DNA from 2 places in the Streptomyces sp. NPDC058375 genome. Region 2 is predicted to be linked to the other one. Evidence: riboswitches for the same ligand, from Rfam matches in the RefSeq annotation. Region 2 holds a riboswitch; the other holds the start of a gene.

Region 1 (3,397 bases), on a different contig from region 2:
GTGCTCACCACCCCGGTCGCCTCGAACTCCTCGGACACGGCGGTGAGGAAATCGACCGGGTCGTGCTGCCAGTCCGGCTCGAACAGGCGGACCCGGCCGCCGGTGGCGGGCCCGTCCAGGGCGGTGCGGCCGGCCCGGCAGAGCTCGGCGACGGCGGGCGGCGGCAGCGGTATGCCGACCGCGCCGCCCGGGTTCACAGCGATGCCGACCTGCGGGGGCAGGCCGCGGGCGAAGTCGCGGGCGGGCGCGACGGCGAAGGACATGTGGCTGCCGACACAGCTGAGGAACTGGGCCTCGGAGCTGAAGACGGGGACGAAGGCCGCACCGTCGATCTCCATCATCGGCAGGTCGAGGTCCGCGCTCGCGGGGGTGCCGCCGTTCGGCAGCGGCACCCAGACGGAGCTGCGGCCGAGCACCTCGACGAGGCGGCCGCCCGCGTCCGGGACGCCGAGCGAGGCCGTCAGCACCTCTTCGAGCTCGTTGGCGGGCCACCCCTGCTGGGGGTGCGCCGGTGCGGGTGCCGGAATGTCCACTGCCTCTGTGCCCTCTCTCCACCGCCCGGGCCGCCGCGGCGGCCCTCTGCTCCGGCCAGCACCTTAACGGTCAGCGGGTGGTGGAAGCCCCGTCGTCCGTGAAGGAGATCCGGCCGAGCGCCCCCGCGGCCTCCCGGTCGAGCAGCACCGCGGAGCTGCAGCCGGCGGGCAGCAGCCCCTGTTCGGTGTCGCGGATCAGCCGGGCGACCGCGTGCCGGTGGCGGGCGAAGGCGTAGCCGGAGACGCCGCGGCCGCGCTCGCGCTGCCCCTGCCGCGCCACCTCGGGCGTCACGTCGAGCAGGATCAGGTGGAGGGTCCGGCCCCGGCTCACGGCGTGCCGCGCGAGCCGGCGGCGTACCCAGGTCTGGGTGCCGCAGTCGTGCACGACGACGGATTCACCGGAGCGCAGGGCGTTCCAGAGGCCGAGGTAGTGCGCGGCGCGGACCAGGGGGCGGTAGAGGGCGTAGGGCAGTAACCGGGGCAGGGCGGCGGCCCAGCTGTCGCGGGTGTTCTGGGAGTCGATGGCACGGGCGCGCACGGTCCGCCGGATGAGGGTCGACTTGCCGCTGCCGGGGAGCCCGGAGACCACGACGATGTCGCCGGCGGTGAAATCGAGGCTGCGCGGGCCGTAGCCCGCGCGCCCGCGCAGGTCCCGTACCACCGGCGCACGGGTCTCCAGCAGCTCCCGCACGGGTGCGCCGGGCTGTGCGGGCATCGCGCCGTGCGCGACCCCCGCGGTCGGTACCGACCGCTGTAGCGTCATCGCCCATCCCCCTGCTGTCGGGTCTCCCACGCCTGCCCCTGAAGTGTAAAGAAAAGGCAATACGGCACAACCGACCTCGGGCCTGTCGTCGATGTCTTCACCTGCGTGGAGACCTGACCCCCCACTCTCCCCCAATGCGTGCGATGATGACCCCGCCAACTGCATACCGGCCGTTCGAATCCGCGCGGGAGAGTTCCGGCCACAGTGTGAGCCGGGCGCCGAAGGAGCAAGATCCTCCCTTGAATCTCTCAGGCCCCGTACCGCGTGGATGAGGCAGATCTGAAAAGCGAGTCGCCCCGCGACTCCACCCAAGGTGCAAGCCGAGCCCCCTGAACCGGGGCGCCCTCCAGGGGCATACCCCGTCAGGGGCTATCGGCGAACCTCTCAGGTTCCGATGACAGATGGGGAGGATTTTCCGTCCTGACGTCGTCATGCCCTGGAGCCGTATCCATGAGCACTGCCCCCCGTCTCACCGCCCTCGACGCTTTGCACCGCTCGCTCGGCGCCACCATGACCGACTTCGCGGGCTGGGACATGCCCCTGCGGTACGCGAGCGAGCGCGACGAGCACAACGCCGTACGCACCCGGGCCGGGCTCTTCGACCTGTCGCACATGGGCGAGATCACCGTCACCGGGCCGGAGGCCACCGCCTTCCTGAGCTACGCGCTGGTGGGCAACATCGCCACCGTCGGCAACGGCCGGGCCCGCTACACGATGATCGTCCAGGAGGACGGCGGGATCGTGGACGACCTGATCGTCTACCGGCTGGGAGAGACCGGGGCCACCGAATATATGGTGGTCGCCAACGCGGGGAACGCGCAGATCGTGCTGGACGCGCTGACCGCCCGCGTCGAGGGCTTCGACGCCGAGGTGCGCGACGACCGGGACGCGTACGCGCTGCTCGCGGTCCAGGGCCCCGAGTCGCCCGCCATCATGAAGGCCGTCACCGACGCCGACCTGGACGGGCTGAAGTATTACGCGGGCCTGCCGGGCACGGTCGCCGGGGTTCCGGCGCTCATCGCCCGTACCGGCTACACCGGCGAGGACGGCTTCGAGCTGTTCGTCGCGCCCGGGCACGCCGAGCAGCTGTGGCGGGCGCTGACGGACGCGGGCGAGGCGCACGGCCTGATCCCGTGCGGGCTCTCCTGCCGGGACACGCTGCGCCTGGAGGCGGGCATGCCGCTGTACGGGCACGAGCTGACGACCGCGCTGACCCCGTTCGACGCGGGCCTCGGCCGGGTCGTGAAGTTCGAGAAGGAGGGCGACTTCGTCGGCCGCGAGGCGCTGAAGGCCGCCGCCGAGCGCGCCGAGACCGCCCCGCCGCGCAAGCTGGTCGGCCTGGTCGCCGAGGGCCGCCGGGTTCCGCGCGCGGGTTTCCCCGTCGTCGCGGACGGCAAGGTGATCGGTGAGGTCACCTCCGGCGCCCCCTCCCCCACCCTGGGCAAGCCGATCGCCATGGCGTACGTGGACGCGGCCTTCGCCGTCCCGGGCACCGAGGGCGTGGGCGTGGACATCCGGGGCACGCACGAGCCGTACGAGGTCGTCGCGCTGCCGTTCTACAAGCGGCAGAAGTGATATCCCGGAAGGACCGGGACCGGTAGTTCCCCGGCCTTCCCACCGCACGCAGGCCGCACGCAGGCGTCACGGACGTGACGTACCTCCGTCTCACACCGTAAGACCACCGTTCATCAGCACTCCCCCGCGTACAGGAGAATTCAGGGCATGAGCAACCCCCAGCAGCTGCGGTACAGCAAGGAGCACGAGTGGCTGTCGGCCCTCGAGGACGGCGTGGCCACCATCGGCATCACGGAGTACGCGGCCAACGCCCTCGGTGACGTCGTCTACGCCCAGCTCCCGGAGGTCGGCGACACGGTGACCGCGGGCGAGACCTGCGGCGAACTGGAGTCGACCAAGTCCGTCAGCGATCTGTACTCGCCGGTGACCGGTGAGGTGACGGCGGCCAACCAGGACGTCGTGGACGACCCCTCGCTGGTGAACTCCGCTCCCTTCGAGGGCGGCTGGCTGTTCAAGGTGCGCGTCGCGGAGGAGCCGGCCGATCTGCTCTCCGCCGACGAGTACACCGCGTTCTCCGGCAACTGAG
Region 2 (3,397 bases):
GGCACCGAGCGCGAGCTGCTCGCCCCCATGTCCGTCCGCATCCTGCCGGGGGTCGGACCGGCCACGGGCGACCACCTCCGACGCGCCGGGATGACCACCGTCCACGACCTGGCAGAGGCGGGCGAGGCGGAGCTCGTACGGCTGGTCGGCAAGGCCCACGGCCACGGGCTCTACCGGATGGCGCTCGGGCTCGACGACCGGCCGGTGGTCGCCGAGCGGGACGCCAAGTCCGTGTCGGTGGAGGACACCTTCGACGTGGACCTGCACGACCGGGTGCGGGTGCGTGCCGAGGTGGAGCGGCTGGCCGTACGGTGCGTGGAGCGGCTGCGGTCCGCCGACCGGTCGGGCCGCACGGTGGTGCTGAAGGTGCGCCGCTACGACTTCTCCACCTTGACCCGCTCCGAGACGCTCAGGGGCCCCACGGACGACCCCACCGTGGTCCGCGAGGCGGCGGGGCGGCTGCTGGAGTCCGTCGACACCACCGGCGGCGTACGGCTGCTCGGGGTCGGCGTCACGGGGCTTGCCGACTACACGCAGGAGGACCTGTTCGCCCAGGCCGCCGACGCCCGGGAGCTGGCACAGCGCACCCAGGAGCACCGGGCGCCGGTGGAGGGGGGCGGGGAGGAAGCCGCTCCGGAGCCCGAGCCGGACAGCGCGGAGCTGCTCGCCGCGCGGCGCTGGCCCGCCGGACACGATGTGCACCACGAGGAGCACGGGCACGGCTGGGTGCAGGGCAGCGGGATCGGCCGGGTCACCGTACGGTTCGAGGAACCGGGGAGCGCGCCCGGCCGGGTGCTCACGTTCCGGATCGACGATCCGCTGCTGCTCCCCGCCGACCCGCTGCCGCTCGTCCGCGAGGCGCCCGACTACTCCTCCTGGCCGGCCAGCCTGCCGAAGTCCCGGTCGGACGCGGAATCCTCCGTGGGCGGGGAGTCCAGCCCGTAATGCCGGTAGAGCTGCAGTTCCTGCTCGGGCGAGAGGTGCCGGCCGACGCCGAAGTCCGGCGCGCCCTTGATCAACGCCCGGTCGAAGGGGACGCGCAGCGCGTCCTCGACGAACTCGCTGGGCTCCAGCGGGACGAAGGCGTCCCTGCTGAACAGGCCGGTGCGCACGGCCGCCCACTCGGGCACACCCGTCGCGTCGTCGAGATAGACCTCATCCACCGTTCCGATCTTGGCGCCCTTGCGATCGAACGCCTTGCGGCCGATCAGGCGACGCGGATCGATATCGGTCTGCACGGTGCCTCCCACTGGTCGCGGCTGCTCAGGGTGGTTCCCGTCGCCCCACCAGCACCACAGAAGTGCAGATCCGTGGCGTCGGCCACTCGAGAGCTCCGGCGCGGTGGCCGCTGGTAGGCTGGCAGTGGCTGCTGACCCCGTGCGGGAGAGTCCTCCGGTGCAGAATCCGGAGGCGCCGAAGGAGCAACTCCTCCCCGGAATCTCTCAGGCCCCCGTACCGCACGGACGAGGTCACTCTGGAAAGCAGGGCGGATCCGTGCGGGCGCAGGCCCGAATGGACTCGACCCTCACCGACGGTGAAAGTCGGCACGCCCCCGGGCGGGCCGGTGAAGCTCTCAGGTTGAGATGACAGAGGGGGAGGCCGTTCGGGCACCCGCGCCGTGGTGCCCCTCGCAGGTCGTGACAGACCAGGAGGCCTCCACCATGACCCCCCGTCGCACTCCGCTCTCCCAGCTGGAGCAGGGTATTCCGTTCGAGCAGCGCCACATAGGGCCCGACGCCGGGGCCCAGGCGAAGATGCTCGCCCAGGTCGGCTACGGCTCCCTCGACGAGCTCACCGCCGCCGCGGTGCCCGACGTGATCAAGAGCGCGGAGGCCCTGAATCTTCCTTCGGCGCGCACCGAGGCGGAGGTGCTGGCCGAGCTGCGCTCGCTGGCCGACCGCAACCAGGTGCTGGCCCCGATGATCGGCCTCGGCTACTACGGCACCTTCACGCCGCCCGTCATCCTGCGCAACGTCATGGAGAACCCCGCGTGGTACACGGCCTACACGCCGTACCAGCCGGAGATCTCCCAGGGCCGGCTCGAAGCCCTCCTGAACTTCCAGACGATGGTCGCCGAGCTGACCGGGCTGCCCACCTCCGGCGCCTCCCTGCTCGACGAGGGCACCGCGGCCGCCGAGGCGATGGCCCTCGCCCGGCGCGTCGGCAAGGTGAAGAAGGGCGTCTTCCTGGTCGACGCCGACACCCTGCCCCAGACCGTCGCCGTGATCGAGACCCGCGCCGAGCCCACCGGTGTCGAGGTCGTCGTCGCCGACCTGAGCGACGGCATCCCCGCCGAGATCGCCGAGCGCGGCGTCTTCGGCGTCCTGCTCCAGTACCCGGGCGCCTCCGGTGCCGTCCGCGTCATCGAGCCCGTCATCGAGCAGGCCCACGAGCTCGGCGCGATCGTCACCGTCGCCGCCGACCTGCTGGCCCTCACGCTCCTCACCTCGCCCGGCGCGCTCGGCGCCGACATCGCGGTCGGCACCACCCAGCGCTTCGGTGTCCCGATGGGCTTCGGCGGCCCGCACGCCGGCTTCATGGCGGTCCGCGAGAAGTTCGCCCGCTCCCTGCCCGGCCGCCTCGTCGGCGTCTCCGTCGACGCGGACGGCAACAAGGCCTACCGCCTGGCCCTCCAGACCCGCGAGCAGCACATCCGCCGCGAGAAGGCCACCAGCAACATCTGCACCGCGCAGGTCCTCCTCGCCGTGATGGCCGGGATGTACGCGGTCTACCACGGCCCCGAGGGCCTGCGGACGATCGCCCGGCGCACCCACCGCCTCGCCGCGATCCTGGCCGACGGCCTGCGCAGCGCCGGGGCCGACGTCGTGCACGGCGCGTTCTTCGACACCCTGACCGTGCGCGTGCCCGGCAAGGCCGCCGACATCGTCGCGGACGCCCGCGAGCGCGGGGTCAACCTCCGCCTCGTCGACGCCGACCACGTCTCCGTCGCCTGCGACGAGACCACCACCCGCGCGCAGATCTCCGCCGTCTGGGCCGCCTTCGGCGCCGAGGGCGACATCGAGGCGCTGGACGCCACGGTCGCCGACGCGCTGCCCGAGGCGCTGCTGCGCTCCGACGCCATCCTGACCCACCCGGTCTTCCACCAGCACCGCTCCGAGACCGCGATGCTCCGCTACCTGCGCAAGCTCGCCGACCGCGACTACGCGCTGGACCGCGGCATGATCCCGCTCGGCTCCTGCACGATGAAGCTGAACGCGACCGCCGAGATGGAGTCGATCACCTGGCCCGAGTTCGGCGCGCTGCACCCCTTCGCCCCGGGCGAGCAGGCGCAGGGCTTCCTCACCCTCATCCGTGAGCTGGAGGAGCGCCTCGCCGAGGTCACCGGCTACGACGCGGTGTCCCTCCAGCCGAACGCCGGCTCCCAGGGCGAGTTCGC

What was found. A riboswitch is a leader RNA that binds a small molecule or an ion and turns the genes downstream of it on or off. The one in region 2 is predicted to bind glycine.
Region 1: another riboswitch for glycine. It lies ahead of gcvT (glycine cleavage system aminomethyltransferase GcvT); the one in region 2 lies ahead of gcvP (aminomethyl-transferring glycine dehydrogenase).

Annotation. Positions count from the first base shown of each region.
Region 1 covers NZ_JBHXJG010000113.1:16,149-19,545, reverse strand. The annotation lists gene ACFWM7_RS19430 (enhanced serine sensitivity protein SseB) at 1-533, opposite strand, end outside; gene ACFWM7_RS19425 (AAA family ATPase) at 604-1,296, opposite strand; glycine riboswitch at 1,472-1,569, shown strand; gene gcvT (glycine cleavage system aminomethyltransferase GcvT) at 1,747-2,871, shown strand; gene gcvH (glycine cleavage system protein GcvH) at 3,019-3,396, shown strand.
Region 2 covers NZ_JBHXJG010000018.1:38,644-42,040, reverse strand. The annotation lists gene ACFWM7_RS05405 (DNA polymerase IV) at 1-945, shown strand, start outside; gene ACFWM7_RS05400 (PRC-barrel domain-containing protein) at 867-1,238, opposite strand; glycine riboswitch at 1,371-1,468, shown strand; gene gcvP (aminomethyl-transferring glycine dehydrogenase) at 1,662-3,397, shown strand, end outside.